Regions from separate parts of the Micromonospora sp. CPCC 206060 genome, predicted to be linked through region 3. Evidence: riboswitches for the same ligand, from Rfam matches in the RefSeq annotation. Region 3 holds a riboswitch; each other region holds the start of a gene.
What was found. A riboswitch is a leader RNA that binds a small molecule or an ion and turns the genes downstream of it on or off. The one in region 3 is predicted to bind cyclic di-AMP.
Positions count from the first base shown of each region.

Region 1: linked by a shared signal. The riboswitch ahead of V6U90_RS01400 (coiled-coil domain-containing protein) and the one ahead of V6U90_RS05440 (C40 family peptidase) in region 3 are both predicted to bind cyclic di-AMP.
Region 2: linked by a shared signal. The riboswitch ahead of V6U90_RS14425 (C39 family peptidase) and the one ahead of V6U90_RS05440 (C40 family peptidase) in region 3 are both predicted to bind cyclic di-AMP.

Region 1 is NZ_JBAKHU010000001.1:296,288-307,916, forward strand. It holds gene V6U90_RS01355 (hypothetical protein) at 1-629, opposite strand, end outside; gene V6U90_RS01360 (glycosyltransferase family 2 protein) at 626-1,678, opposite strand; gene V6U90_RS01365 (glycoside hydrolase family 3 protein) at 1,846-3,576, opposite strand; gene V6U90_RS01370 (DUF3145 domain-containing protein) at 3,649-4,140, opposite strand; gene V6U90_RS01375 (hypothetical protein) at 4,519-4,848, shown strand; gene V6U90_RS01380 (carbonic anhydrase) at 5,083-5,715, opposite strand; gene V6U90_RS01385 (alpha/beta fold hydrolase) at 5,864-6,814, shown strand; gene V6U90_RS01390 (HelD family protein) at 6,963-9,104, shown strand; gene V6U90_RS01395 (cation diffusion facilitator family transporter) at 9,192-10,106, shown strand; cyclic di-AMP (ydaO/yuaA leader) riboswitch at 10,373-10,501, shown strand; gene V6U90_RS01400 (coiled-coil domain-containing protein) at 10,506-11,570, shown strand.
Region 2 is NZ_JBAKHU010000018.1:51,127-62,755, reverse strand. It holds gene V6U90_RS14455 (acyltransferase family protein) at 1-809, shown strand, start outside; gene V6U90_RS14450 (hypothetical protein) at 1,134-1,280, shown strand; gene V6U90_RS14445 (hypothetical protein) at 1,431-2,219, shown strand; gene V6U90_RS14440 (hypothetical protein) at 2,276-2,527, shown strand; gene trpB (tryptophan synthase subunit beta) at 2,815-4,086, shown strand; gene trpA (tryptophan synthase subunit alpha) at 4,083-4,892, shown strand; cyclic di-AMP (ydaO/yuaA leader) riboswitch at 5,110-5,253, shown strand; gene V6U90_RS14425 (C39 family peptidase) at 5,560-6,417, shown strand; gene V6U90_RS14420 (alpha/beta fold hydrolase) at 6,579-7,331, shown strand; gene V6U90_RS14415 (hypothetical protein) at 7,457-8,353, shown strand; gene V6U90_RS14410 (CDP-glycerol glycerophosphotransferase family protein) at 8,558-10,276, opposite strand; partial or broken gene V6U90_RS14405 (SDR family NAD(P)-dependent oxidoreductase) at 10,290-11,629, opposite strand, start outside.
Region 3 is NZ_JBAKHU010000004.1:8,674-15,533, forward strand. It holds gene V6U90_RS05425 (zinc metalloprotease) at 1-534, shown strand, start outside; gene V6U90_RS05430 (pyridoxamine 5'-phosphate oxidase family protein) at 565-1,194, opposite strand; gene dcd (dCTP deaminase) at 1,295-1,873, shown strand; gene V6U90_RS05440 (C40 family peptidase) at 1,960-3,000, opposite strand; cyclic di-AMP (ydaO/yuaA leader) riboswitch at 3,013-3,152, opposite strand; gene V6U90_RS05445 (N-acetylmuramoyl-L-alanine amidase) at 3,472-5,451, shown strand; gene V6U90_RS05450 (C40 family peptidase) at 5,762-6,772, opposite strand.

The DNA.
Region 1 (11,629 bases), on a different contig from region 3:
AACCAGTGGTAGTGCAGGGGCTCCCCGGCCACCTGGGGCACATCCAGCGGGACCTGGTGGGTGGCCGCCCCGGCGATGGAGAGCTGGAAGGCCAGGTCGATGTACTGCGCCTGACCCTCGCCGGCGGGAAGCACCGGGTTGGGTCGGAAGAACGACTCGGCGAGGTAGAGGGTGAAGCCGGCGACGACCATCGCGACCGTCCACGCCCAGCCGGTCGGTACCGGGGTGTGCCCGCGTACCCACCAGTGCCGGCGCAGGGCCGGCACGGCAGCGAACGGTACCGCCACGGCGAGCGGCCAGAGCCAGAGCCAGCGCGGTACCCCGAGTGCGGTGAACCCGGCCCAGGCGACCAGTTCCAGTACCAGCCCGACGGCGGCGCCCATGGCCAGGTCCTCGACCAGGGTGTGTGGTCGGCGGCGCAACGCCCGGTAGACCAGCGTGCCGGGGAGCAGCACGCCAACCACCACGTACCCGGTGTAGCGGAGCAGGTCGGCCAGCGGGGTGCCGGTGGCGAGCAGGGTCCCGGCGACGAAGAGGTAGGCCGCCAGAGCCGGCGCGAACCGGCGGGCGGCCGGGGCGGGGCGTACCGCGGGGCGGGCCGCTCCGGCCCGGTCGTGCAGGGCGGTCACCGGAGCGTGTCGGCCAGCAGGGCCGGGCCGTCGACGCCGCTGTCCCGGTCGGGCCGCCTGTCGGCGGTGTCGCTGGCCGAGGGCTCCTCGGCGGTGTCGGTGGCCGAGGGCTCCTCGGCGGTGTCGGTGGCGACGAAGTAGGCGGGGCGGCCCTGCACGGCCGTGTAGATCCGGCCCACGTACTCGCCGACCAGCCCGAGGCAGAGCAGTTGCACCGCGCCGAGGAAGAGGACCGCGACGTAGAGCGACGGCCAGCCGGTAACGGTGGCCCCGGCGAACCAGGCGATGACCGCCACCACCACCAGCAGGCCGCAGATGACCACCCCGGCCAGCCCGAGCCAGGTGGCGATCCGCAGCGGGGCGGCGGAGAAGCTGGTGACGCTGTCGGCGGCGAGCCCGACCATCCGGGAGAACGGGTACTTGGTCCGGCCGGCGGCCCGCTCCTCACGCAGGTAGCTGACCTCGCCGCTGGGGAAACCGAGCCAGGGCACCACCAGTCGCAGTACCGGGTTCCGCTCGGGCAGGCCCCGCAGCGCCTCGACGGCGACCCGGCTGAGCAGTCGGAAGTCACCGGCCTGGGCCGGCACCTGCTTACCCACCAGGCGGCGCATCAGCCGGTAGTAGAGCCCGGCCGTCCAGCGCTTGAAGCCGGTGTCGGAGCTGCGGTCGGCACGTACCCCGTAGACGATGTCCAGCCCGTCGGTGCGGGCCCGGTCCAGCATCTCGCCGATCACCTCGGGCGGGTCCTGAAGGTCGGCGTCGATGCTGACCACGTACCGGCCCCGGGCCCGGAGCAGGCCGGCGAGCAGGGCGGCCTGGTGACCGCTGTTGCGGCGCAGCCGGAGCACCCGCAACTGCGGCCACTGCGCGCGGAGCCGGGACAGGCCGGCGGCGGTACCGTCGGTGCTGCCGTCGTCGACGGCCACCACCTCGTACGCCTCGTCGAGGCCGTCGAGCACGCCGCGCAGTCGCCGGACGAGCAGCGGCAGCACACTCTCCTCGTTGAACATCGGCACCACGACCGAGAGTGTCGGCTCCGGCGGCGTCACGGCTGGACCCCCGTTTGGTCAGCTTGCGTCGGACAGCCGAACGCTACCAGGGCCGTTGGTGAGCGGCGTCACGCCAGCACGGGGCCACCCGGCCCCGGCCGGTGACCGCTGGCCGGTCCGGTGCGGTGCGGCCACCACCGTCAACGGGCGCACGGCGGCCACCACCGTCAACGGGCGCACGAACTGGCCGGCAGCCCCGCGACCGGAACCGGGGACCGGCCCGTCGGCCGGGCCTTGCCGGCGAGTACCGCGGCCAGCCCGGTCATCGACGCGGGGCTGGACGAGTAGGTGGCCAGCAGCACCTTCGACTTCGCCTGGGCGAGCAGGTAGGGGGTGTCCATGGCGACGGTGACCACGGCGTCGGCGCGCAGGTCGCCCGTACCGTCCCCGTAGCCGACCAGGTGCACCACCGTGCCACCGTTGGCCACCACCTTCACCCCGGCCGCCGTCAGTGCGTCGGTGAGCAGGGCCCGGGTCCGGTCGCGCCCCCCGGAGGAGGTGACCGTGACCGGTCCGCGTACCGCCGCCGCCGCGCAGGAGCCGCGCAGGACGGTCACCGCTGCGGTGGCCAGCCGGTTGGCGGCGTCCCGGTGGGCGGCGCTGTTCAGGCCGGCGCCGTCCGACGCGGGGCCGCCGGCGAGCCGGAACTTCAGGGTCAGCACGCGGGTCACCGCCTCCACCATCCGGGTACGCGGCACCGTGCCGTCCCGCAGCGCGGCGAGCAGACCGTCGTACGCCTGGGTGACGTTCGGCGGCATGAGGATCAGGTCGTTGCCGGCGTTGAGTGCCCGTACCGCCGCTTCCCCGGGCGAGTAGCGCTGGGCGGGGGCCATGTTCATCCCGTCGGTGACCACCACGCCGGTGAAGCCGAGTTGGCCCCGGAGGACGTCGGTGAGCAGCTTCCGGGAGAAGGTGGCCGGGACCCCGGGGTCGATGGCCCGGGCGTCGAGATGGGCAGACATCACCAGGCCGGCACCGGCGGCGATGCCGTCCCGGAACGGCGGCCAGGCGCTGGCCGCGAGGGTCTTCTGGTCCTGGGTGAGGGTCGGCAGCTCGGCGTGCGAGTCCGAGGCGGTGTGCCCGTGGCCGGGGAAGTGCTTGAGGGTGGCGGCCACCCCGACGGACTGGAGGCCGCGGACCGCACCGGCGACCTGCCTGCCGACCGCCTTCGGGTCGCTGCCGAAGGACCGGGAGCCGATCACCGTGCTCCGGGCGACGAGGACGTCGGCGACCGGGGCGAAGTCGAGGTTCACCCCGAGGGCGGCGAGTTCCTCGCCGGCCGCCCGCCAGGCCGCCTCGGTGAGCGCCGGATCACCGGCCGCCCCGGCGGCGAGCGCGTTCGGCAGCAGGGTCACCCCCTTGGTGATCCGGGTGACCACCCCGTACTCCTGGTCGATCCCCACCAGGAACGGTGCGGTACCGGCCGGCAGCTTCCCGGCGGCGACCCGCAGTCCACCGGTCAGGTCCCGGACCTGTTCCGGGCTGTCCACGTTGGTGGTGGCCTGGTTCTTGTTGGTCGGGTCGTCGGCGGAGAAGCCGACCAGGATCACCCCGCCGAGCCGGTACTTCGTCACCATCTCGGCGGGCGTGTCCACTCCGGCGAGCTTCCGGTTGCCGGCGGCGGAGCCCGCCGACACCGTCGTGGCCGAGCTGCCATAGGCGTACGGCATCAGCACCTGGCCGACCAGGTCCTCGTCGGCGAGCGTGCCGACCAGGGCGGCGGCCCGGGCGGCCGGATCGGCGCCGGGGTCCGGGGTCGGGGCGACCACCGGTGCGGACGCGGACGGGCCGGTCGAGGGGGGCGCGGCGGCCGGCCGGGGCGGCTCGGAGCAGCCGGCGACGGCCAGGGCGGTCAGTACGGCGAGCGCGGAGAGGGTACGCCGTGGGAAGGTCGACACGGGCCCATCCCATCAGCCCCGTCCTTACCGGGGCAACTCGACCGGGCCCGGGTCGACCGTCCGGGGTACCTGTCAACCCACCCGGGTCAGCAGGGTCACCGGTGCGCCGTCCCCGGCGTGCCGGTACGGCTCCAGTTCCGCGTCCCAGGCCGTGCCGAGTGCCTTGTCCAGGGCGTGCGCCAGCGCCTCCGGGGCCCGCGCGGCGGCCATGATGGCCCGGAGCCGATCCTCGCCGAGCTGGATGTCACCGGCCGCACCGACCGAGGCCCGGAACAGGCCGCGACCCGGTACGTGCATGAACCGCTCCCCGTCCACGCCGGGACTCGGCTCCTCGGTGACCTCGAAACGGATCATAGGCCACTGCCGGAGGGCAGCAGCCAGCTCGGCCCCCGTCCCCGGACGGCCGGTCCACCCGCACTCGGCCCGGCGGGCGCCGGGATCGACGGGCTGGGCCGTCCACTTCAGGTTGACCGGCGCGACAAGGACGCGCGCGATCGCCCACTCGACGTGTGGGCACACGGCGAGTGGGGTCGAGTGGACGTATACGACGCCACGCGTTGGCACGGTGACCTCCCGGAGAGCGAGGTGCGTCTTCCCCTACGACCTCGCGCCAGCCGAGTGGTGCGTGAAACACATGATGACTGGTGTGACGGATGGTGCGCCAGCAAACCGGAAAATTCGGTGGACAGGACCGCCTGGAATAGCCGTACCGCCATCGCCGTTCCACCACACGTCGGCCGTGGGCGCCCGGGGGCACCCGGTCGTGTAAAGTTCAGTTGGCGACTTCTGTCGCCGACATCTTCGGGCTCACCCCCGAGTTGGATCAGATCCGAACTTGGACCAGACCCGAAGTTGGACCAGACCCGATCAGCACCGTGGGGACGGTCCGCAGAGCCCCCGGACACCTTCCGTCCTCCCGTACGTCTTGCAAGGAGTACCTCCGTGGCGAGCAACACCTCTAAGACCGCGCGCGCGTCCGTTCGGGCCGGCCAGGCCGGCCAGGGTGGCGCCCTGAGCGTGCTCGGCGAGTTCAAGTACCTGATCCCGCTCAACAACGGCAAGCACGCCTACGTGCGGAACCTGACCAACGGCAAGACCGCGCACCTGCGCACCGACTCGGACGCCTTCGTCGAGGAGATCCGGGTCCTGGCCGCCGCCGGCCACGCCGCCAAGATCCGGGCCGAGATCAACGGCCTTGCCGCCTCGTTCCCGGGCCAGGGCTGGGACGCCACCGAGAAGCGGCTGGTCGAGGCCGGCGTCTTCGAGGGCTGAGCACCTGACGCGAGCGGTCCCGCTGAGGGGCCGCAACAGCACGACAACGAAGCCGCCCACCGGTTCACCCGGTGGGCGGCTTCGTTGTCGGTGCCTCCAGTGGGGCGTGGTTGTTGTTGCCTCCAGTGGGCGGCGTCCTCGCGTTCCCTCCGGGGGGCGGCGTCCTCGCGTTCCCTCCGGTGGTGTTAAGCGGGGGCCCTTCCTATACCGAAAGCGTTAACCGGGGGCCCTTCCTCACAGCAGGGTGACCTCGCCGCTGCCCAGGTCGTAGATCGCGCCGACCACGTCCACCTCGCCGGAGGCCACCGGCCCGGCGAGCTTCTCCTCGGCGCGCAGCGCGGCCACCGACCGTGCGGTGTGCCGCCGGGTGGCCAGCGGCACCACCTGCGGGTCGTGCACCCCGACCTCGGCCACCGCCGGAGCGATCTGGTTGACCAGGTAGGCGAGCGAGCCGCCGGGCCGCTGGCCGTTGCGCAGGGCCTCGACCGTCGATGTCACCGCGCCGCAGCGCTCGTGCCCGAGCACCACGACGAGCGGTACGTGCAGTGGGCCCACCGCGAACTCCACCGACCCGATCACGGCCCGGTCCAGCACGTGCGCGCCGGACCGCACCACGCAGATCGAGCCGAAGGTCTGATCGAAGATCGCCTCCAGCGGTACCCGGGAGTCGATGCAGCCGATCACCACCGCGTGCGGCCGTTGATCCCCGGACGCGGTGGCCGCGGCGGCGGTCACATCATGGCCGTGGATGGGCTGACGGCTGACGAAACGCCGGTTTCCGGCGAGCAACTCGGCCAGCGCGGCGGCCGGCCGGTGGACGGTTCCACCCGGGGGCACGACGGCCCCGGTCGGCGACAGGGAAGACATCCCATAAGCATGGAGACCTACCCGCCGGTCGGGAAGTCGCCTGCGAATCTTCTCACCGCCCCGGTTCACCTGATGAGATGTCGGGTAGTCGATGGTTACCGCCGGGTTTCTGAGATGTGATGAAGTCCGGCCCGCACGGGAGGTGGCGATGCCGGAACAGTGTGAGGTGCGGCTTCCCGACGGCGTACGGCTGCACGTCGAGGTGACCGGTCCGGACGACGCCGAGGTCACCGTCGTGCTGCTGCACGGCTGGACCCTGGACGGGCGGGCCTGGCACCGGCAGGTCGAACCGGTCCGGGCCGCGCTGGGCGAGGCGGCCCGGGTCGTCACCTACGACGCCCGGGGGCACGGTCGGTCCAGTTGCATGTCCCTGCGCACGGCCACCCTGGAACAGCTCGGCGACGATCTGGCGGCCGTGCTGGCCGAGGTCGCCCCGACCGGTCCGGTGGTGCTGGTCGGGCACTCGCTGGGCGGCATGACGATCATGGAGTACGCGCACCGGCATCCGGCGGACTTCGCCGCCCGGGTCGCCGGCCTGGTCTTCGTGGCCACCACTGCCGAGGGGCACACCCACACCGCGTACGGCCTGTCGCCCCGGATCACCCGGCTGATCCGGCTGGCCGAGACGGCTGGCGCGGGGGTACTGGCCCGCTGCGGCTCCTGGCGCCCGCCCCGTGCCCTGCTGCGGGCGCTGCGGCCGAGTCTGCGCTGGTTGCTCTTCGGTGACCGGTGTGATCCGGTGGACATCCGGTTGGCCACCTCGGCGGTGGCCCGCGCCTCGCTCCGCTCGATCGGCGGGTTCCGGGCGTCGATCGGGGTCCAGCACCGGTTGGAGACCCTGGCCCGCCTCGGTGACGTCCCGGCTGCCGCGCTGGTCGGCGACCGGGACCGGCTCACCCCGCCCCGCTGCGCCGAGTCGATCGCGGATGCGCTGCCGACCACCGAACTCACCGTCTGCCCGGGTGCCGGGCACATGCTGATGATGGAACGCCCCGACGAGGTCAACGCCGCGCTGCTCGGCGTGGTACGCCGGGCGCTGGCCGCCAACATGCCCGCCGATCATGGACTTGTGGTGGGTGACAGAAGCCACGAAGGGTAGCCAGTCGGGCACCATAACTCCATGATCGGCGAAGACCCCGACAGCGGTCGGGGCGGTGCCCCGTACCCTCTTCAGGTCACCCTGACCTGCGGCCCGGCGCCGCCCGGCGGCCCCGCCCCGCCGCCGACATCCGGTAGGAGCTTGCGCGTTGACCGATCAGACCACGCTGCAACAGGAGATCGCCGCTGAGCAGCGTCACCTGGACCGGGTGTACGCCCGGCTGGCGGAGTTGCGCCAGTCGGCCGCGCGCGCCGAGCGTGACGGTTACCGGCTGGCCCGGGTGGGCAACTTCGGGGCGCTGGTCGAGCGGGACGCGATGGTCTTCCATGCCGCCCGGCGCCGGCAGGCGCTGGACGCCGAGCACGAGGGGCTGGTCTTCGGGCGGCTGGACCTGCGGGACTCCTCGGTGCTGCACGTCGGCCGGCTGGGGGTACGCGGGGCCGACTCGGAGACGCTGGTGGTGGACTGGCGGGCCCCGGCCGCTGCGGCGTTCTACCGGGCGACCGCGCAGCAGCCCCTCGGGGTGGTCCGCCGCCGGATGATCCAGTCCGCCGGTGAGCGGGTGACCCGAATCGAGGACGACCTGCTCGACCCGGCAGCGGCCCCGCCGGGCATGCGGGTGGTCGGTGACGGCGCACTGCTGGCCACCCTGGCCCGAGCGACCGGACGCGGCATGCGGGACATCGTGGCCACCATCCAGCGGGAACAGGACGAGGCGATCCGCTCCTCCGGGTCGGGGGTGACCATCGTTTCCGGCGGCCCGGGGACCGGCAAGACCGCGGTCGCCCTGCACCGGGCGGCGTACCTGCTCTATTCCGACCGCAGCCGGTTCGCCGGGGGTGGCGTGCTGGTGGTGGGCCCGTCGGCGGTCTTCGTCGAGTACATCGCTTCGGTGCTGCCGTCGCTCGGCGAGAACGCGGCCACCCTGCACTCACTCGGCTCGCTCTTCCCCGGGTTCCCCGCGACCCGGACCGACCCGACGGCGGTCGCGGCGGTCAAGGGCTCGCTGCGGATGCGCCGGGTGCTGGAACGGGCGGCCCGGGACGCCGTGCCGGACTCCCCCGCCGAGCTGCGACTGCTCTACCGGGGTGAGCTGCTCCGGTTGTCCCGGGCCGAGCTGGACACCATCCGGACCCGGGCACTGCCACCGGGTGCCCGGCGAAACGAGGTCCGCCGGGCCGGGTTCGACGGGATCTTCGCCGCGCTCTACACGCAGGCCCGGCGGCTGCGCATCGGCGGCCTGCCGGACCAGCGCAGCTTCGAGGACGAGTTGGCCGACCGGACGGACTTCCGGGAGTTCCTCAAGGCGTGGTGGCCCCGACTGCACCCGTGGCACGTGCTGCGCTGGTTGGCCGACCCGCGGCGGCTGCGGTCGTACGCGGGCGGCATCCTCTCCACCGTTGAGATCCGGGCGCTGGGCGAGGCGTACCGGACGCTGGACGCCGGGGGGCCGACGATCGCCGACGTCGCGCTGCTGGACGAGTTGGACGCGCTGCTGGGCAAGCCCGTGCGGCCGGCCCGGCGGCGGCGGGACCCGTTCCAGCTGGCCGGCGGGGTCCGGGAGTTGAGCACGCATGCCGAGCGGCAGCGGGCCGCCCGGGAGGCCGCGCGGGAGCGGCCGGAGGACTACCGGGAGTACGCCCACGTGGTGGTCGACGAGGCCCAGGACGTCTCGCCGATGCAGTGGCGGATGTTGGGCCGTCGGGGCCGGCTGGCGTCCTGGACGGTGGTGGGTGATCCGGCGCAGACCGCGTGGACCGGTGACCCGGCCGAGTTGATCCGGGCCCGGGACAAGGCGCTGGGCCGGCGCAAGCGGCACGAGTTCACCCTCTCCACCAACTACCGCAACCCGGCGGAGATCTTCGCGGTGGCCGCCGAGACGATCCGCGAGGTGCACCCGGAGCTGGTGCTGCCCCGGGCGGTCCGGGCCACCGGGGTCGCCCCGGTGCGACGTACCGTGCCGGCCGCCGAGTTGGCCGCCGCGACCGTCGAGGCGACGGCCGTGCTGCTCGCCGAGGTGGAGGGGACGGTCGGGGTGATCACGCCGGTGCCCCGCCGGGACGAGGTGGCCTCCTGGCTGACCGGGCTGGCCGACCCCCGGTTGCAGGTGGTGACCAGCCTCCAGGCCAAGGGCATGGAGTACGACGGCGTGGTGCTGGTGGCGCCGGGTGAGATCCGGGCGGATTCGGAGTCGGGGGTACGCACCCTCTATGTGGCGCTGTCCCGGGCCACCCAGCGGCTCACCACCCTCGACCCGGAGGCTGCCATGCCCTCGACCCGAAGTGAGTGACAAAGTATTCACCGTCAGTTGGTTGAACACATAGCAATATGAGCATAGGTTGGAGCGGCGGCAGGGCATCGGCGGGAGGGTGGGTACGTGGGCGGCGGTCATCATCACCACGGGCAGGCGCGTAACGCCCCCCACCAGCACCGGGGTCGGCTGTGGGCGGCGTTCGCCCTGCTCAGCGGCCTGATGCTGGTGGAGGCGGTGACCGCTCTGGCCACCGGCTCGCTGGCGCTGCTCTCCGACGCGGGGCACATGTTCACCGACGTGCTCGGCATCGGGATGGCGCTCGCCGCGATCACCGCCGCCCGGCGCGCCGCCGACGACCCGCAGCGGACCTTCGGCCTCTACCGGCTGGAGGTACTGGCCGCGCTGGCCAACGCGGTGCTCCTCTCCGGCGTGGCGGTCTACGTGCTGATCGAGGCGGTGCAGCGCTTCGGCACGCCGTCGGAGGTGCCCGCCGGCCCGGTGCTGTTCGTCGCGCTGCTCGGCCTGCTCGCCAACATCGGCGCGTTCGCGCTGCTCCGGCCGGGCGCCGAGGAGAACATCAACCTGCGCGGCGCGTACCTGGAGGTGGTCGGCGACCTGCTCGGCTCGGTCGGCGTCATCGTCGCCGCCGTGCTGATCGCGGTCGCCGACTGGTGGTGGGCCGACCCGCTGGTCGCGGTGGCCATCGCGGTCTTCATCCTGCCCCGCACCTGGCGGCTCGGCCGGGCCGCCGTCCGGATCCTGGTGCAGGCGGCACCGGAGCACCTCCAGGTCCCGGCGGTCCGGGACCGGCTCTGCGCGGTACCCGGGGTGTCCGACGTGCACGACCTGCACGTCTGGACGCTGACCTCGGGCATGGAGGTAGCCTCGGCGCACCTGACCATCGACCCGGGCGCCGAGGTGGGCACGGTACTCACCGCGGCCCGGACCGCCCTGCACGACGAGTTCCACATCGAGCACGCCACCCTCCAGATCGAGCCCGGCGCCGCCACCGGGGCCTGCGGTCGGATGGAGTGGTGAGGCCGCGATCCGCAGCGTGGGGACCGACGGACCGACGGTCGACAGCCGGGATGAATCGGGCGTCGATCGGACACCCGGCACCGGAGGCGCACCGGGGTCAATCTCCCGGGTTTAGCGGCACCTTAAATCTTTCAGGGGTATTGTCCGGAACATGCCGGACAAGTGGGTAGGAAGAGCCCGTAGCGCCCATTCAGGCGCTGCGGCGTACCCACCGACCCCGGTAGGCTCACCACCGGCCCCCGCCGGGCGGCGCCCTCCGGCGCCTGCGGTGGCCGCCGCCTAATCGCCTCGTGCGAGCCGGGGAACCACGTACCTGGGGTGTATCCGCGTCAGCGGTAGGGATCTTCCGTCCCGAACCCGTCAGCTAACCCGGTCGGCGGCTGACGGAAGGACATCTGTATGCCGATATCCGCACGACGTACCACCGCCCGGATGGCAGCCCTGCTCGCCGCGACCCTCGCCCTCGGGGTCGTGACGGCGCCGGTCCCCGGCGCACAGGCCGCCGTTCCGGTCGGTACCGCCCTCGCGGCACCGGCCCCGGGCACCGACGACGAAGGGGGCACGCCGGCCCTCCGGGCCCAGCTCGAAGCAGCCAGCAAGGGCTTCCTCGACGCCAAGGCCGCCCTCGACAAGTCGAGCAAACGCCAGCAGGAACTGACCGGCCAGCTCAAGGTCATCGAGGCGGACTTGACCGTCCGCAACGCCAAGGTCGGCGAGATGGCCGGCGTGGCGTACCGGACCGGCCGGCTCGGCACCATCTCTGCGCTGCTCGGCAGCGGGTCACCGGACAGTTTCCTGGACCGGGCCGCCGCCCTCGACGCGGTCGCCGCGCACGAGGACCGGCAACTGCGCGACCTGATGGAGACCCGTGACCTGCAGACCCGGGCCAAGACCGCCCTGGACAGGGAGGTCACCGAGCAGCGCAAGCAGGTCGCGATCATGGCCAAGCGCAAGCAGCAGGCCGAGCGGGCACTGCTGGTGGCCGGCCGCTCCAGCAGCAGCGGATCCAGTGGTCCCGCCTCCACCACCTCGGCCTCGGCCAAGCCGGCACCGCGCAATCCGGACGGCTCCTGGCCGAGCGAGTCGTGCAGCGTCAACGACCCGACCACGTCGGGGTGCATCACCCCACGCACCCTGCACGCCCTCAACCAGGCCAAGGCGGCCGGGTTCACCCGGTACGTGTCCTGCTTCCGCAACGGCAGTTCGGGGGAACACCCGAAGGGGCGGGCCTGCGACTTCGCCGCGCAGAAGAGCGGCTTCGGCGGGGCGGCCACCGGTGGCGACCGGACGTACGGGAACAACCTCGCCGCGTACTTCGTGAAGAACGCCAGCCGGCTCGGCGTGCTCTACGTGATCTGGTACAAGCAGATCTGGCTGCCCAGCAGCGGTTGGAAGTCGTACAGCGGGGCGGGTGGCGATCCGTCCAGCGACCACACCAACCACGTGCACCTCTCCGTCTACTGACGACGCGCCCGGTGGCCGGTCGGAGCTACTCCAGCCGGCCACCGGCGTACCCGGGGGTA
Region 2 (11,629 bases), on a different contig from region 3:
ACCTGGCCATCGAGATCAACTGGGAGGTGGCGCTGGCGAACCTCTTCCTGGTCCAGGCCTGGATCCCGCACGGTGGCTACTTCTACAGCGTCAACACCGTGAGCTGGTCGCTCTCCTGCGAGCTGTTCTTCTACCTCTGCCTGCCGCTGGTGCTCCCGCTGCTCCGGCGGGTACGCGCCGGGGTCCTGGTCGGCGTCGTCGTCGCCGTGCCACTGCTCATCCTGGCGCTGTGGCCGGGACAGGAACTGGTCCCCGAGCAGAGCCGCTGGTGGTTCACCCAGGTGTTCCCGTTGGTCCGGTCGCTGGAGTTCTGGATGGGGGTGGCCGCCGCCGAGTTGATGATCCGGGGCCGGTGGCGCGGTCCGGGTCTGCCGGTGGCCAGCGTGATCTTCGTGGTGACCTGGGTGGCGGCGAGCACCTGGATCCCGGCCCAGTTCTGGGCCGCCCTGCTGGCGCCGGTCTACCTGCTGGTGATCGCCGCTGCCGCCGACGCCGACGTCCGTGGTAGCTGGTCGCCGTGGCGTTCCCGGCGCATGGTCTGGCTGGGTGAGGTCTCCTTCGCGTACTACCTGGTGCACGTCTTCGTCATCTCCACCGTGCTCCAGTTCGCCGGCCGGAGTCAGGGCCTGCCGGGCTGGCAGGGGCCGGCCGCCGCGGTCGGCTTCCTGCTGCTCAACCTCCTACTCGCCGCAGCGCTGCACCGGTTCGTGGAGAACCCGATGATGCGACTGCTCGTACCCCGCCGCCGGACCGCCGGACATGGCAATACTTCCATCTCTCACGCTGCGTACCGGTCCGGCAGGAGGTAGGTTGTAGGGGTGAACCCCGCTGCACCCGTCCGCCCGTCGTGGTGGGTGGTGTGCCGTTCGGCGCGCCTGATCGCAGCCCTGGCCCTGGCCTGGGTGGTCTTCGCCGTCGGCGCCGGTGCCGCACCGCTCCCGGGCGCCACCCGGGCCGCCGTCCCGGCGGTGACGGGCGGCATGCCGTCCGGCGCTGTGTCAGCCGACGCTGTGTCAGCCGACGCTGTGTCAGCCGACGCTGTGTCAGCCAACGCTGTGTCAGCCGACAACGTGTCCAGGGCGACCGCCGAGCGTCCGGCAGCGGATGTGGACGATGACCGCGCGGTGTCCGACGTGCGTCCCGCGGTCCACCTCGGAGCAGAGCCGGCGTCGGCCGGCCGGGTCGTGCCGACCGGTGTCCGGTGCACCGTCGACACCGGTCCGCGCACGGTCCGGGGCCAGCGGGCCCCGCCGGTCGGCTGCCGGTTGCAGTTGGCCTGACCGTCGCGCGCCACGACCGGCCAGCGACCGTCCCAGGTTGTGCCCGACACCGTGCGCCCCGTTGCCGGGTGCCGGTAACCGGCCCCGTCCGTCCACGCAGGGGCGCCGGCCGCGTCCCCGAATCGCGTTGACCACTCCCGAGGTGTCGAGATGATGCACGCTCTGCTCTACCACTTCCTGCGTGACGTGCCGCAGGCGGTGGCGATCTGGTCGGCCCTGACCGTGCTGGCGATGGTGGTGATCGCCACCCTGGTCGGACGACGCGGCCCGGTGCCCGAGCCGCCACCGGAGTCGGCGCCGGCACCGGCCGGGATGCCCGTCGGTGAGGCGCCGGAGGACCTGCGGCGCTACGCCGGGGAGGTGGCGGTGGCCGCCGACCGGGCCGCCGCCACCGCCCGGCGCCATCGGGCCGGGTGGCTCGCCGTGCAGGGTGAGGCCGAAACGACCGGGCGCCGGCTCGACGAGGCCGACGCCGAGGTACGCCGCCTGGTCCGGGCCGTCGCGTTCGGTGTCCCCCGGACCCCGCACACCCCGGCCGAGTACGCCGACCGCGAGCGCTTCCTGCACCGGGCGGCGATGGCGGCGTACTGGCGGCGCGAGCTGTCGGTGGCCGAACTGAGCGACGTGTTCGCACACCGCAACGGCTGGGATCCGCGCCGCCACCCGGTCGAACAGGAACTCGTGCTGCGTACCGTGGTGCGGGACCGGCTGCGCGCCCGGCACCGGGCGGCGGTCCAGCGGGAGCGGGATGCCTGGCGGATGGCGGAGCTGTCCGTCCTGGCGGCCCGCAGTCTGCGCGAGGAGGCGTTCGTGGCGGCGGTCCGGGCCCACCAGGCGTGCTCCGTGCCGGTACCCGGTCCGGCCCCGGACCGCACCGCCGCCGCCCCGGTCCGCCGGTGGCGGCCGGGCACCCGGTGGCGTACCGTCCGGGCTGGTTGAGCGACGCGTCGTAACCCCGACCGCACGGTGGGTAGATGGTTGGCCATAATGGACGGATGGTCGCCTGGGAGTACGCACTGTTGGTCCGCCGTCGCGAGGTCTCCGGACAGGCCTGGCGGCTCACCTACCACTGGTACGGCCCGGACGGGTCGCGCCGGGATGTCACCGACTACGCCGACACGGCCATCGCCCACCTGAACCGGGCCGGGGCCGAGGGCTGGGAGCTGGTCACCGCCGAGGAGGACGTGAACAACCTCCAGGGCAGCACCGAGGTGCACCGCTACCACCTCAAGCGGCAGATCGGATGACGGTGGGTTGACGATGGTGGCGGGACGGGGCATCCCCCGTTCCGCCCAGTCCGTACGGCGTCATCCTCGCCCGGTCGATCCCAGGTCATCCGGTCTCGGTACGATCCGGTGGTGCGTCATCCACGCGCCAGGCGGGCCCAGGGCGGCAAGACCCCGCAGTCCGGGCCGGCGGAGCGCGGCGGCCGACCGGGCCGCCGGCGGTTCCCCGACGGGAGCGCCCTGCCGCGCCCGTGCCGCCCACCGGGCGGGAGCGAGTCGCCGAACGACCAGCCAGTGATGAGGACCGCGTGACCCAGACCTCGGACAATCCCGTCTCCGCGGCGTCGACGCCGCTCTCCGCCCAGTCCGGTCCCTACTTCGGCCGGTTCGGTGGCCGGTTCGTACCGGAGGCCCTGGTCGCGGCCCTGGAGGAGTTGGACGCCGCCTACCGGGCCGCGATCGTCGACCCCGACTTCACCGCCCGGCTCGCGGAACTGCACCGGACCTACTCGGGCCGGCCGAGCATCCTGACCGAGGTGCCCCGGTTCGCCCGGCACGCCGGGGGCGCGCGGATCGTCCTCAAGCGCGAGGACCTAAACCACACCGGCTCACACAAAATCAACAACGTGCTCGGCCAGGCTTTGCTCACCGTGCAGATGGGCAAGACCCGGGTGATCGCCGAGACCGGCGCCGGCCAGCACGGGGTGGCCACCGCCACCGCCGCCGCCCTGCTCGGCCTGGAGGCCGTGATCTACATGGGCGAGGAGGACACCCGCCGCCAGGCGCTCAACGTGGCCCGGATGCGGCTGCTCGGAGCCGAGGTCATCCCGGTGACCGCCGGTTCGCGCACCCTCAAGGACGCGATGAACGAGGCGATGCGGGACTGGGTCACCAACGTCGAGAACACCCACTACCTGATCGGTACGGTGGCCGGTCCGCACCCGTTCCCGTCCATGGTCGGCGACTTCCAGCGGATCATCGGCGAGGAGGCCCGACAGCAGATGCTCGACCTGGTCGGCCGGCTGCCGGACGTGGTCTGTGCCTGCGTCGGCGGTGGTTCCAACGCGATCGGCATCTTCCACGCCTTCCTCGACGACCCGGAGGTCGAGCTGCTCGGCCTGGAGGCCGGGGGAGAGGGCGTGGCGACCGGGCGGCACGCCGCCTCGATCACCGGTGGTGGCGCGGGTGTCCTGCACGGCAGCCGCAGCCTCATCCTCCAGGACGCCGACGGCCAGACCATCGAGAGCCACAGCATCTCCGCCGGCCTCGACTACCCCGGGGTCGGCCCGGCCCACGCGTGGCTGTACGAGATCGGCCGGGGCCGGTACGAGCCGGTCACCGACGCCGAGGCGATGGAGGCGTTCCTCCTGCTCTGCCGCACCGAGGGCATCATCCCGGCGATCGAGAGTTCACACGCTCTCGCCGGTGCGATCCGGGAGGGCCGCCGGCTCGGCCCGGACGGCGTGATCCTGGTGAACCTGTCCGGCCGGGGGGACAAGGACGTCGACACGGCCAGCCGGTACTTCGGGCTGCTGGACTCCGACGGTGCGGCAGTGGTGAGAGAGGATCAGGCCAAGTGAGCGTCCGTAGCACCATCGAGCAGGCCCGGGCCGAGGGCCGGGCCGCCCTGATCGGCTACCTGCCGGTCGGCTTCCCCGACGTGGAGACCTCGGTCGCGGCGATGCGTGCCATGGTCGCCGCCGGGGTGGACATCGTCGAGGTCGGGATCCCGTACTCGGACCCGCTGATGGACGGCCCGGTCATCCAGCGCGCCACCGAGATCGCGCTGGCCGGCGGTACCCGCACCGCCGACGCCTTCACCGCTGTGCGGGGCGTCGCCGACGAGGGCGCACCGGCGCTGGTGATGACCTACTGGAACCTGGTCGACCGGTACGGGGTCGAGCGGTTCGCCGCCGACCTGGCCGGGGCGGGCGGGTCCGGACTGATCACCCCTGACCTGATTCCCGACGAGGCGGCCGAGTGGCGGGCCGCGTCCGACGCCCACGGGCTGGACCGGGTGTTCCTGGTGGCGCCGAGTTCAACCCCGGAACGGATCGCGATGACCGTCGCCGAGTCGCGAGGCTTCGTCTACGCTGCCTCGCTGATGGGGGTCACCGGTGAGCGCGGCGCGGTCGGCGGCGGCGCGAAGGACCTGGTCGCCCGGGTACGCGTGGCAGGGGACCTGCCGGTCTGCGTGGGGCTCGGGGTCAGCAACGGGGCGCAGGCCGCCCAGGTGGCGTCCTTCGCCGACGGCGTGATCGTCGGGTCCGCCTTCGTCCGCGCGATGCTGGACGCCCCGGACCGGCGTGCCGCCGTCGAGGCGGTCACCGCCGTCGCCGCGGATCTCGCCGCCGGGGTCCGGTCGGCCCAGCCCGCTGTCGCCTGATCCCGACCTGTGTCGTGCGGATGGGCCGGATGGGCACTTTCGGCCCGAACCGTACCTCCGGCGCCACCCGTGCCCATTGGTGCCCGTCACGGTGACAATGCGTCACCAATCGCGGGCGGGCTTGCTGTTTTGGCAGGTCAGAGGGGTTGGCAGCAGGAGAAGCGGCCAGTAGTGTCGGCCCGGTCCGGTGTGGTTGCCGGTCGCCGAGGGCGACGCTGCGCCGGACCCGCTGAGTCGTGCACGCACGAGCCGGGGACCCACCGCACTCTGGGGTGAATCCGTGGAGCACAACGTCCACGGTAGGGCCAGACTTCCCGCCCGAACCCGTCAGCTAACCCGGTAGGCGGCATCGGAAGGAGTTTCGTACCCGTGCAGCACCACCCCCCGCCGCTTTCCGGCCCTCCCCGTCGCGCCGTACCGACCCCCGCCGCCATCCGACCGCTCGGCTGCTGAGACTGGCGGATCCCCGGCGGTGGCCCCGGTCACCACCTCCCCCTTCGCACCCCCCGGTCGACCCCGCAGCACCACGGTGAGCTTCTGCCCCGTGGTGTGGTCGGCGTGCGCCTGACATCGGTGGATCCGTCTTCCCGGCAGCACCGTCCCGTCCGCCTGTCGCCGTAGCGGCGGGCCCGGCGCGTCGTCATACCCCCGATGACGCGACCCAACCGTGGAGGATCACGTGAAAGACCGCTTCAAGCAGCAGTTGACGCGCGTCGCGTCGCGTCGCCCGTACCAGGTCGCGGCCGTTTCGGCTGTCGTCCTGGCCGTCACCTCGACCACCGGTCTGTTGCTGACCCGTACCGACGAGCCCACCCGGGGCGACCTGGCGGTGGCCGCCGTGGCCGAACGGAACGACTCCACCACCGGCGGGGTCTCCCGGGCGACCCGCCCGTCGGCTGCCACCACCCCGGCGCCGACCGCGTCGGCCACGACTGCGCCGACAGGTACCCCGTCCGCTGCCGCCAAGCCGGTCCGGCAGGCTGCGGTGAAGGCTACGCCGACGAAGCCGAAGCCGCCCGCGAAGAAGGTGCTCGACGTCGACTACCAGGCGCAGACCACCTACTACTACTGCGGTCCGGCGGCGGTGCGCAACGCCCTGACGGTCCGGGGCATCGAGCGCAGCCAGGACGCGCTCGCCGGCCCGCTCAACACCGACGAGTTCGGCACCGATTCCGCCTACGACACCACCCGGGTGCTCAACAGCGTGACCGGTACCGACTTCTACCGCACCCGGATGATCCCCGGTGGTGCCGCCACGTCGGCGCAGAAGGACCAGCTCCAGGCCGACGTGGTCCGGGCGGTCAGCAACGGGTACGCCGTCGTCGCCAACGTGGCCGGCTCGGTGACCGACACCGAGGGCGGCTGGCACTCCTTCCCCGGCGGGCACTACATCGCCGTGGTCGGCTACGCCGACGACGGGCGCAGCGTGCAGATCTCGGACTCGGCCGACCCGGCCACCGCCTCGTACTGGCTGGCCACGACCGCCCTGGCGAACTGGATCGCGACCCGGGGCTACTCCGCCTGACGTCCCGTCCCGAGGCCGTACCAGCGTTCCATCCGGCGGTCCTCCTCCCCGCACCGCCACCACCGGGCGCCGACCCACCAGGGTCGGCGCCCGGTGCGCGCCCGGGGACCGGCGTTCCCGGCGGTTCCGGTGTGCCCCGGGCCGGTGGCAGACTGCTCGACATGTCCGACCCGGAACCTTCCCCGACCGGCGAGACCCGGATGCCCCGGCTGGTGCTGCTGCACGGCATGGGGGGCAGCGGCGCCGTCTGGCACCGTTGGCGTCCGCTGCTCGACCGGCACTGGCCGGACCGCTGGCTCGCCCCCGATCTGGCTGGCCACGGTGCCGCCGCGCCGCTGCCCGGCTACTCCTTCACCGCGCTCGCCGACCGGGTCGCCGAGCTGCTCGACCCCGCCGAACGGGTGGTGGTCCTCGGGCACTCCCTCGGCGGCGTGGTGGGGCTCGCCCTCGCCGTCCGGCCCGGTGGACCCACCGTCGAACAGGTCGTCGGGCTGGGCATCAAGACCGTCTGGACCGGGGACGACCTGGCCCGGGCCGGCAAGCTCGCCCAGCGGCCGGTGACCTGGTTCGCGTCCCGGGACGAGGCCGCCGACCGGTACCTGAAGGTCGCCGGCCTGTCCGGACTGCTCGATCCGGGGGACCCGGCGGTCGCCCCGGGGCTCGTCGGGCAGGACGGCCGTTGGCGGCTCGCCATGGATCCGGCCGCGTTCGGTGTCGGGGCGCCGGATTTGGCCGCGCTGCTCAGCGCCGTCCGGTGCCCGGTGACCCTGGCCCGGGGTGAGCACGATCCGATGGTCACCGACGCCCACCTCGCCGGGTACGGCGTACCGGTGGTCACCCTGCCCGGGCTCGGGCACAACGCGCACGTCGAGGACCCGGCGGCGGTGTTCCGGGCGCTGATTCCGCCGGGCTGAGCCGGCCGCGCCAAGCGTTCGGTTAGTGGACGCCAAGCGCCCACCACCAGCCTTGTACCCAGCAACCACGCGATCGGCCCGACCGGACCGGTGGGCCGATCGCCGCTAGGGACAGGGAGACGGGAATGCGAGTTTCTTCGAGGGCCGGATTCGGCAGTGCGGCCGTCGCGCTCGCGGTGCTGGGAGCAGTCGGGATCAGCGGGGCGACGCCGGCGTCGGCCGCCCCGGCCGGGTGGGAGGTCCTCTCCGGGATCTCTCTCTCGGACAGCGTCGCGGTGAAGACGGTGGAGCTGCACTGCCCGACCGGCAAGGTCGTCAGCGGTGGGGAGGCCTGGCTGACCGCCTCACCGGGTGCGGTGGGCCGGGTCGGGCTGGAGCGGTACGCCCCGTCGGCCGACGGGAAGACCTGGACCGTGGTCATGCGCGAGACGGGTGCGACCAACTACACCGGCGACTGGCAGATCAGCGCGCGGGCCTTCTGCGTCACCACCCCCTCCGGGTACGAGGTGGTCGCGGCGGACAAGACCGGCACGAACGACTACCACCGGATGCAGATCACCGCCCAGTGTTCGGGCACCAAGAAGCTCCTCGGCTCGGGCGCGATGGTCTACAACACTGACGGCGCGTTCATCCTCGACCGGGTGGAGGCGGGCTTCAACGATCCGACCGAGATCCCCTTCTACACCATCGCCCGCGCCCGCACGCTGGACCAGGGCAAGGTCGCCCACAGCCAGGAGGATCTGCGGGCCTACGCGATCTGCGCCAACAAGCCGGCCGCACTCGAACGGGTCCGGGGGCTGTCGGACATGGTCAGCCCCTCGATGCAGAACGTGCCGGTGGCCTGCCCGGCGGGGAAGGAACCGTACAGCGTCGGAGCCGGCATCCACGTGTCCAGCATCCACGAGAACAACCGGGCGCAGGTGCTGATCTCCGGGATGCGGTCGTCGAACGCCTGGGCCCACGAGGACCCCGACGGGTACGTCGAGGACTGGCGGCTCAGCGCGACCCTGATCTGCGGCTGATCCGGTCCCTCGGGGTGCCGCGCGGTGCGCGGCACCCCGGAGCAGCCAGCGTCATGAACAGTGGTGGAACGCTGTCGAGCTGCCTGCACAGACGGAGCGCTCCGTCCGTGCACGCAGCTCGACAGCGTGCGCCGTGCAGTAGTTCGATCGGCAGCCCGTGCCGGCCAGCCGACAGTGGTTCCGGTCAGTCGACAGCGGTTCCGGTCAGCCGGCGGCGGTGCGGGTACCGGCCGGCACGACGGCCGGGGCGGCCCCGTCGCGCTGCACCGGCGGCGTGGACTTCGGCCGCAGATGACTGCGCGCCTCGCTGAGGAACGCCTCGGCGTACGCCTCGGCCGGGAAGTCCCCCAGGTACCGGGTCCGGGTCTGCCAGCGGGTCTCCGCCAGCGGGTCGGCCCCCAGCAGGAGATCGAGCGCCCCGTCGACGTTGGCCAGGTCACGGTGCAGCGCGTAGCCCGCCCGGGCCAGCGGAAAGTCCTCGGTGAAGCGCTCGCCGAGACCGAGCATGTCGGTCACCGCGTAGGGCTTGCCGGAGTAGAGGTAGTCGGAGATGACCCCGGAGACGTCCGAGACCAGCGCGTCCGACCGGTTCACGCAGTCGACCAGGGTCAGCTCCCGGGCCGCCGTGCTGCCCCAGACGTGCTGCCGGCCGGTCCGCGCCCGGTCGGCGGCGAGCAGCTCCTCGATCCGGGACAGCTGCCGGGCCGACTCCGGGTTCTGCGACGTGTACGGGTGGGCGCGCAGGATCACCGTGGCGCCCCGGGCCAGCAGGCGCGTCACCAGGGTCTCGCCCACCGGCAGCGAGCAGTAGTTCGCGTCGGCGTAGTGGCCGGTCCAGGTGGGGGTGTAGAGGACGGTCTTCGCGGCCAGGTCGGCGATCGGGGTACGCCGCACCTCGATCGACTCGACCTGTGGCCGGCCGACGATGGCGAACTTCTCCCGGGGGATGGTCACGCCCGCGCGGGCGTACCGGTCGATGGCGGCCTGACCGGCGACGAAGATCTTGTCGAAGATGGCCGAGACCGGGTTGGCGCTGGGCGCCTTGTCGCTGTCCCCGTGGTGCAACTGGATGTGGGTGAGCTGGTTGAACCGGATGCAGTGGCTGTTCTTCGCGCCGTGGTTGACGTAGAAGGCCACCTTCAGGCTCGGCACGATCGCCTCGTCGATCGCCTTCAGCGTCGGGCAGACCACCACCGGGGCGCGGGTCGCGGCGGTCACCGTCGGCAGGAACTCCGGCTCCCGGAGCAGGACCAGGAACGGCCGGCCGATCCGCTCCAGGTAGGGCAGCCACATGGTGATCTGGTACTCCGACCCGGGCGGCGCGGAGAAGTAGAGCAGGAACTCGGGGGCGTGCCGGTGCAGCGCCCGGGAGACCGGGCTGCCCGCCGCCGACGGGGTGAACCGGCGCTTCGCCAGCGCGAGCACCGCAGCGGCGGTGACCGCGCCGACCAGCAGACCGACCAGCATGACCGGCCAGGCGGGCAGGGTCAGCGCGGCGCTGAGCGCGGCCAGCGCGAGCAGACCGGCGACCGCCGTGGCGAGGTGCGTGGTGACCAGCCGGGACTGCGACCGTACGGCCAGGTTGGCGGCCTGGATCTCCAGCGAACCGGCCTCCCGCAGCGGGCGTTCGGCCAGGACCAGCCCGAGGATGACGACCGCGGCCAGGCCCAGCGCGGGGTCGAAGTCGTCACCGAGCTGCCGGGCGTACGCGGTGATCACCCCGGCCGCGACCAGCACGGTCTCGGCGACGTTCTCCGCCTGTGGGCGGATCCGCCGTTCCACCAGCGCCGCACCGATCGCGCCGAGGGCCAGTACCGCGCCGACGGTGGTGGCCTGGGTCAGCGCCAGTACCCCGAACGCGGCGACGGCGAGCCCGGCGGCCAGGGCCCGGACGGCGAGTTTGCGGACCAGGGTTCCACGCATCTCAGGCTCCCGCTCGGCGTACGTCGACCACCTGGCCGGTGAGGTTGGACAGCAGCACGTCCAGGGACGCCTGGGCGACCGTCTCGGCGGCGAGCAGGGTGTGCTCCGGTTCCTCGCCGAACGCCCGGGTCCGCATCGGGGTCGCGGTGCGTTCCGGGTTGACGCAGTTGACCCGTACCCCGAACTCGGACCACTCGTCGGACAGCGCCTGGGTCAGGTTGACCAGGGCCGCCTTGGTGGCCGAGTAGAGCGCGTACCGGGCCCGTCCCCGGGTGTACGAACTGGAGGTGTAGAGCAGCAACTGCCCCTTCGTCTGCCGCAGGTACGGCAGGGCCAGCCGGGCGATGGTGACCGGGGCGACGAAGTTGACCTGCAACATCTGCTCGATCGTCGACTCGGGCATCTCGGCCAGCGCCCCGGTCTCCAGGATCCCGGCGGTGACCACCACGTGGTCGATCCGGCCGGTGGCGTCGAACGCCTCCCGCAGCGCCTTCTCCACGTCCTCCGGACGCTCGACGTAGGTGCCGGTGGTGGACCGGCCGACCGAGAAGACCTCCGCGCCGAAACCCCGGGCGATCTCCGCCAGCCGGGCCCCGATGCCGTAACTGCCGCCGAAGACCACAATGGTCCGACCGGTCAGCTCCTCGGTGTAGGCGCGCTCGTCGGTCAGCCGGGGGGCCTGGGCGGCGGCGAGCTGGAAGAGCTTGTCGGCCAGGTGCACGTCGACCGGGTGGGTGACCTTGATGTTCTCGTCCGCCCCCTCGATCACCTTGATCGGCACCTCGGGCAGGTACCGCAGCACCACGCCGCAGTCGTCGGTGGCGTGGAAGTCCGGGTCCGCCCCGGCCAACCGGTACGCCTCGCGGATGGTGGGGGAGCGGAAGGCCTGCGGGGTCTGCCCCCGGCGCAGTTGGGCGCGGACCGGGATGTCGGTGATGCAGTCGTCGGCGTCGACCCGGACGATCGTGTCGGCCGACGGGATGGCCACGTCCACCGCCGCGTACGACCACAGCGCGTTGACGCACTCCCGGACGATCCGCGGGGACAGCAGCGGCCGGACCGCGTCGTGGAAGAGCACGTTGCAGTCGTCCGGGCCGAGCGTGTCCAGGGCGAGCCGGGTGGTGGCGTTGCGGGTGTCCCCGCCGGCCAGCACCCGGCTGACCTTGCGGAAACCGGCCCGGTCGACGATCTGCTGGGCGGCCTCGACGTGCCCGGGGGCCATCAGCACGATGATCTCGTCGATCTCCGGGGCGGCCTCGAAGACGGCGATGGTGTGCTCGATGATCGGCTTACCGGCGATTTTGAGTAGCTGCTTCGGGATGCCCAGGCCGACCCGGGAGCCGGTGCCGCCGG
Region 3 (6,860 bases):
GCTTTCGCCTTCCAGTTGCAGAGCATCAACCGGGTCACCAACCCCGCGTGGTACCCGATCGTCTACGGCTCCAGCGCAGAGCGGTCGATGAAGACCTCGCTGCGCCAGGGCGGCAAGAACGTCCTGAACATGTACCTCGGCGAGCTGAGCGACGACCTGCTCGGCTGGGCCACCTTCCCGAAGCGCAAGCTGGACAGCATGGACGGTGTCGTCGTGCTGGGCGAGTCGCTGCCGAGTGGTACCGCCACCAACTACAACCAGGGTGACACCGGTACCCACGAGGTCGGCCACTGGCTGAACCTCTACCACACCTTCCAGGGTGGCTGCTCCGGCTCGGGCGACAGCGTCTCGGACACCCCGGCTGAGTCGTCGCCGGCCTACCAGTGCCCGACCGGCCGGGACACCTGCTCCACCGCGGGTGCCGATCCGATCCACAACTTCATGGACTACACGTACGACTCGTGCATGTACGAGTTCACCGCCGGCCAGGCGGCTCGCATGATCACCGCGTGGAACGCGTACCGCGCGGCGTAAACGCAACCACCGTCCGGTGCCGGCTCCGTGTCACGGGGCCGGCACCGGCGTCTCTGGGACCAGGACAGGCACCGGCGTCTCCGCAATCGGATGGCGGGCGTGCCGCCCACGTCGGCTCGGCCGGACTGGCGGCGGCGTGGGCCCGGCGGCTCCGGCTCCGGCTCCGGCTCCGGCTCCGGCTCCGGCTCCGGCTCCGGTCGGATCCAGCCACACCTGCACGTCCGGGCGCGAGTGCGGCGAGCCCGGATCACCCTGACCACCGCGTCGGGCGAGCATCGCCACATCGACGGTGAGCTCGAAGAGCCGCCAGTCGACCTGCCGCGTGGCATGCGCTCGGTCGGCGAGGCGGGCGATCCGGGCCGGATCGGTAACCGGTCGGGCACGACCGGCCACGTACGCCTCGTCGTCACTCTCCTCCGGCGGGAACGAGTGCAGCGCGTACCGCCCGTCGCGTTCCAGGTCGCGCCGCTTCGGCGAGTCGATGACGAAACAGAAGAGGCCCTCCTCGGTGATAACGGGTGACACCGGGTGCACCCGGGGACCACCGTCCGCGCGGACCGTCGCCAGATAGCCGAGACCTGGCCCGTACTGCTGCATGAGGTGGCGGATCCCGTCGGCGAGTCGGGGCTCGTCAGCGGCGAATTCAGACCAGGTTGCCATGCCCTCATTCTATCGAACACACGTTCGAACGCCCACTCAACCAGGCATTTGACCCGACGCCGACGCAGGTACCGGCCGGGCGGCTCGCTAAGGTGTGTCCGTGCTGCTCTCCGACCGTGACCTCGTGCTGGAGATCGAGGCGGGTAATCTCGCGCTGGAGCCGTTCGAGCCCGCGCTGGTGCAACCGTCGAGTATCGACGTACGCCTGGACCGGCTGTTCCGTGTCTTCAACAACCATCTCTACACGCACATCGACCCGGCGATGCAGCAGGACGACCTGACCTCGTTGGTGGACGTACCGGACGGGGAACCGTTCGTGCTGCACCCCGGGGAGTTCGTGCTCGCCTCGACCCTTGAGGTGATCTCGCTCGGCAACCAGCTCGCCGGACGGCTGGAGGGCAAGAGCTCGCTGGGCCGGTTGGGGCTGTTGACCCACTCCACGGCCGGTTTCATCGACCCCGGCTTCTCGGGTCACGTCACCCTGGAGCTCTCCAATGTGGCGAACCTGCCGATCACGCTCTGGCCGGGCATGAAGATCGGGCAGCTCTGCATCTTCCGGCTCTCGTCGCCGGCCGACCATCCGTACGGGTCGGCCGTCTACGGCTCGCGTTACCAGGGGCAGCGCGGCCCGACACCGAGCCGGGCCTGGCAGCACTGGCGGACCTGGCCGACCCGCTGAGCGACAGCCACACCGGCGACAGGCGTTAAGAAGGGCCCCTTCCTATACCGAAAGCGTTAAGAAGGGGCCCTTCCTTACATCGAATCTCAGCCGGGGCGGCCGTAGCTGTGGATCGGTCCGTTGTCGACCCGCTTCATCTTGACCGGTTCGCCGGCCTGGGAGGCGTGCACCAGCCAGCCGTCGCCGACGTACATGCCGACGTGGTGCAGGTCGCTGTAGTAGAAGACCAGGTCACCGGGGCGTAGCTCGGACCGGCTGACGCTCGGCACCGCTCGCCGCTGGGCGGCGGCGTTGTGCGGCAGGGAGACGCCCGCCTTGGCCCAGGCGGCGAGCATGAGCCCGGAGCAGTCGTACGAGTTGGGCCCCTCGGCGCCCCAGACGTACGGCTTGCCGATCTGGGCGCAGGCGAACTTGACCGCGATGCCGGCCTTGCCGCCGGGGTAGGTGGCCGGGCAGGGGGCGGGCCGCAGCGGGCCACCGCCGCCGTTGCCGTACACCTGGATCCGGAGCTTCTGCAGCCGGTCGATCTCGGCGTTGATCTGCTTCTTCTTCGCGGCCAGCTCGGCTTCGGTACGGGTGAGCTGGGCGACCAGCGCGTCCAGTGGCTCCTTCTTGGCGCTGAGCTTCCGCTTGAGCTCGACGACCGCCTGGATGTCCGCCTGCTGACGCTTGGCGAACTGGTCGAGGATCTCCAGTTGGCTGACGAACGTGGTGGGTGAGCCGCCGGCGAGCATCGCGTTCAGGGCCGAGGTGTTCTCACCCTTGTACGCCCGGACGGCGAGCGCGCTGACCTTGTTCATCGCGAGGTCGACCTGGAGTTGCAGAGGTTCGATCTGTCGGGCGAGCGCGGCGGCCTGCTTGCGGCGGGCGGCGAGGTCCTGGCGGGTGGCGTTGTGCTTCTCGATGATCGGTTCGAGTTTGTTCCAGTCCTCGTCGATCTGCTTCTCGATCTCGGCGATCGAGGGTTCGGCGTGTGCCGCGGTGGCTCCGCCGGTCAGGATGACGGCGAACCCGATGAGGGCGGCGAGTGCGGTGGATATGCGAGACCAGCGTGGGCGCGGTGCGATCGTCCGCCGGCCGGCGGGAGCCGGTCGGGTGGACGTCGACCGCGGGGCATGGTGTGCCACCGAGGCCTTAACTCCTTCTTCCCCTACCGCCTACCGGGTTAGCTGACGGGTTCGGGCGGGAAGGGAGGCGCCCTACCGCAGGACTGCGGATTCACCCCGGTGGTGCACTGGGTCCCCGGCTCGCCAGGCGAGCGATTCGGCGGTGTCGAGCCGATGCCACCCGGGCTGGGTGACCTGCTGCCGTCTCGACAAATGACCACACTAGAGAAGGCCGCCGGATGGTCGCAAGCTGCGACACCCCTCGATTCCATCCACATGGCGGACACTCGACCCGACACGGCGGCCCGCTGGACGTGACGATTCCTCGACAGGTCGGGGGCGGGACGCGGCGATTCTGGAACGCGGCGGCCCCCGACGGGGAGCGAAGATAAATTTCACTGGCACCGGTCTCGTCGGAATCTGTTGACGAACGTCCCGGCACGCGCGAGGGTGACGACGGACTGACCCATCCCCCCCCCGAATGGAGGTTCGATGCTTCGCCCGAACGTACCGACGAGCAGACGGATCCTGCTCAGCGCCGTCGTGGCCGGCGCCGCGACGCTCGTCCCACTCACCGCGACGGCCCCGGCCGCCGGCTCGACCGCCCCGACCCGGCAGCAGGAGTACGCCGCCGCAGCAGCGGAGTACGGCGTACCGGAGAGCGTCCTGCTCGGCGTCTCCTACCTCCAGTCCCGTTGGGATACCAACGCGGGCACCCCGAGCACCAGCGGCGGCTTCGGCCCGATGCACCTCACCGACGCCGAGTACGTGCTCTCCCTCCCCGGGCACCACCACGACTCCGGTGACGAGGACCCGCGCGGTGACGACTCCCGGCCAAGCCGGGCCGGTACCGGGACGGACAGTCCGGCACCGCCGGCCGCGTCGTTGCAGACGCTGGACGCCGCCGCCGGGCTCACCGGCGCCGCCGAGGAGTCGCTGCGGGCCGAGCCGGCCGTCAACATCCGGGGTGGCGCCGCCCTGCTGGCGTCGTACCAGCGGAGCCTGGCCGGGCCGACGGGCAGTGACAGCAACCCGGCCGCCTGGTACGGCGCGGTGGCCCGGTACGCGGGCGCGGACAGCGCCGACGCGGCGGCGGCCTTCGCCGACCAGGTGTACGACACGATCCGTACCGGGGTCAGCCGGCGCACCGACGACGGGCAGCAGGTGGCCCTCGTCGCCCGGGCCGACATCACCCCGGAGCGGTCCTGGCTGGACCGGCTCGGGCTGCGCAGGCTGGAGCGTCCGGACGGGCTGGAGTGCCCGCTCGACATCTCCTGCGAGTGGATCCCGGCCCCCTACCAGGAGCTCGGTGGCGGCGACTACGGCAACCACGACCTGTCCGACCGGCCGGCCCGGCAGAAGATCGAGTACATCCTCATCCACGACACCGAGGCGACCTGGGCGACCACCCTCAAGCTGGTCCAGGACCCGACCTACGTGAGCTGGCACTACTCGCTGCGTTCGGTGGACGGGCACATCGCCCAGCACGTGAAGGCAAAGGACGTCGGCTGGCACGCCGGCAACTGGTACGTCAACGCCAAGTCCATCGGCCTGGAGCACGAGGGCTTCGCCGCCCAGGGCACCTGGTACACCGAGGCGATGTACCGGACCTCGGCGAAGCTGGTCCGGCACCTGGCGTTGCGGCTCGGCATCCCGCTGGACCGGCAGCACATCATCGGCCACGACAACGTGCCGGGTACCGTCGCGTCGACCGTGCGCGGCATGCACTGGGACCCGGGGCCGTACTGGGACTGGGACCACTACTTCGACCTGATGAAGGCCCCGGAAGTCAACACCGGCACCCCGGCGACGGGCATGGTGCGGATCGCGCCCGACTTCGCCACCAACAAGCCGGCCTTCACCGGCTGCGTCCGGGCCGGTGTGCCGTGCACCCCGCGCGGCTCGTCGTCGGTGATCCTGCGCAGCGCACCGGACCACAACGCACCGCTGGTCAACGACATCGCGCTGCGTCCGGACGGTACCCCGAACACGATGCACATCTCGGACCACGGGGCACGCGCGTCGACCGGTCAGACGTACGTCATCGCGGACCGGCAGGGTGACTGGACGGCGGTCTGGTACCTCGGCCAGAAGGCGTGGTTCCACAACCCGGCGGACGCGCCGACCGCAGAGTGGACGGTGGGCATGGTGGCCACCCCGAAGCCGGGGAAGGCGACCATCCCGGTGTACGGCCGGGCGTACCCGGAGGCGGCAGCCTATCCGCCCGGCGTGCCGTACCAGCCGATCTCGCCGTTGCAGTACACCCTCTCCGCCGGCCAGCGGTACGCCGTCGGCAACGTCGTGCCCGGCGAGTACTACCGGGCCACCACGTTCGACGGTTCCTCGCCGGGCGACTGGACGGTGATCCGGGGCGAGAACCGCTACGTGCAGATCCAGTTCGGTCACCGGGTGATGTTCGTCAACCTGGACGACGTGCAGTTGCTCCCGTCGGCGGTGGGCGCGCCGGCCTGACCCGGGGACCACGCGGGCCACTGGCCGGGGATCACGCGGGCTGGCGGTGTCATCCTGGCTGGATCGGGATGACGCCGCCAGGATGCCGCTGGCACACCCGGAAGCCGGCGCTGTCGAGTTGCTTGCCCGGACGGAGCGCTCCGTCTGCGCAGGCAGCTCGACAGTGTCGCAGTCGGCATACACCGGGTTCGGCCAGAGGCGGGGAGCGCACGGGCCGGGATCCGGGGGACGCCAACCCGTACATCCGGTTGCACGTCATGTGAAAGGACCCCCGGCGATGGCCGGGGGTCCTTTCCACGCTGTCAGGGGCTCAGGTGACCCGGCGGAAGCCCTTCAGCGTCATGTACTTGATCGGCGAAACGTTCACCGGCTTACCCTCACGGGGAGCATGCACCATCAGCCCGTTGCCGAGGTACAGCCCGACATGGCCGGGGAAGAACACAAGGTCACCGGGGCGCGCGTCAGCCCGGCTGACCGGCTTGCCCTCGTCCCACTGGGCTCCCGTGTAGTGCGTCAGGTAAATCCCGGCCGCCTTGTAGGCGTACTGGGTGAGGCCGGAGCAGTCGAACGCGTCCGGCCCGGTGGCACCCCAAACGTACGGCTTACCGACCTGGGCACAGGCGGTCCTGATCGCGATGGCTGCCTTGGCACTGAGTACCCCGGTCACGGTCGGGCACTTGGTGGTCTTCACCACGGTCTTCGGCAGCGACGCCTGGAGCCGCTTGATCTCGGCGTCGATCTGCTTCTTCTTGGCCGCCAGGTCCCGCTCCTGCTTGACCTGCGTGGCGATCAGGGTGTCCAGCTTCTGCTTCTCCGCGTCGTACTTGTCGCGGATGGCGATGACCCCGGCGATTTGCGCCCGCTCGTGGGCAGCCAGCCGGTCCAGCAGGGCGAGCTGCTCGGCGAGGTTGTCCGGCTTGCCGGTGGCCAGCAGGGCGTTCAGCTCACTCGACCGGCCGGTCATGTAGTAGCGCGCCGCGATGGCGCCGACCCGGTTGAGCGCGAGCTGGCTCTGCAACGCCAACGGTTCGATCTTCTTCTGCAGGTCGTCCGACTTCTGCCGGTTGACCTTCAGCTGGCTGCGTACCTTGTTGTACTGCTCGATGGTGGGCTCGATCTGCTCCCACTGCTTGTCGATCTGCGCCTCGATCTCGTCCACCGACGGCTCGGCGTGCACGGGAGCGGCAGCGAGCAGACCGGTGCCGACGACCACAGCGGCAACGACGGCGGTCAGATGGCGCGCGAACCGGCGCAGACCACCCCGACGGATGGACTGCTGGTCTGGCGAAGGGCGATATGGGGGCAGGAGTGCCACCGGCACCGACTCCTTTGTGACCCGACCGCCGGGCGCCTCGCGAGGGGAAAGATGGAGGCCGACGACCACAGCGGTCGGTGCATCACATTAGGGA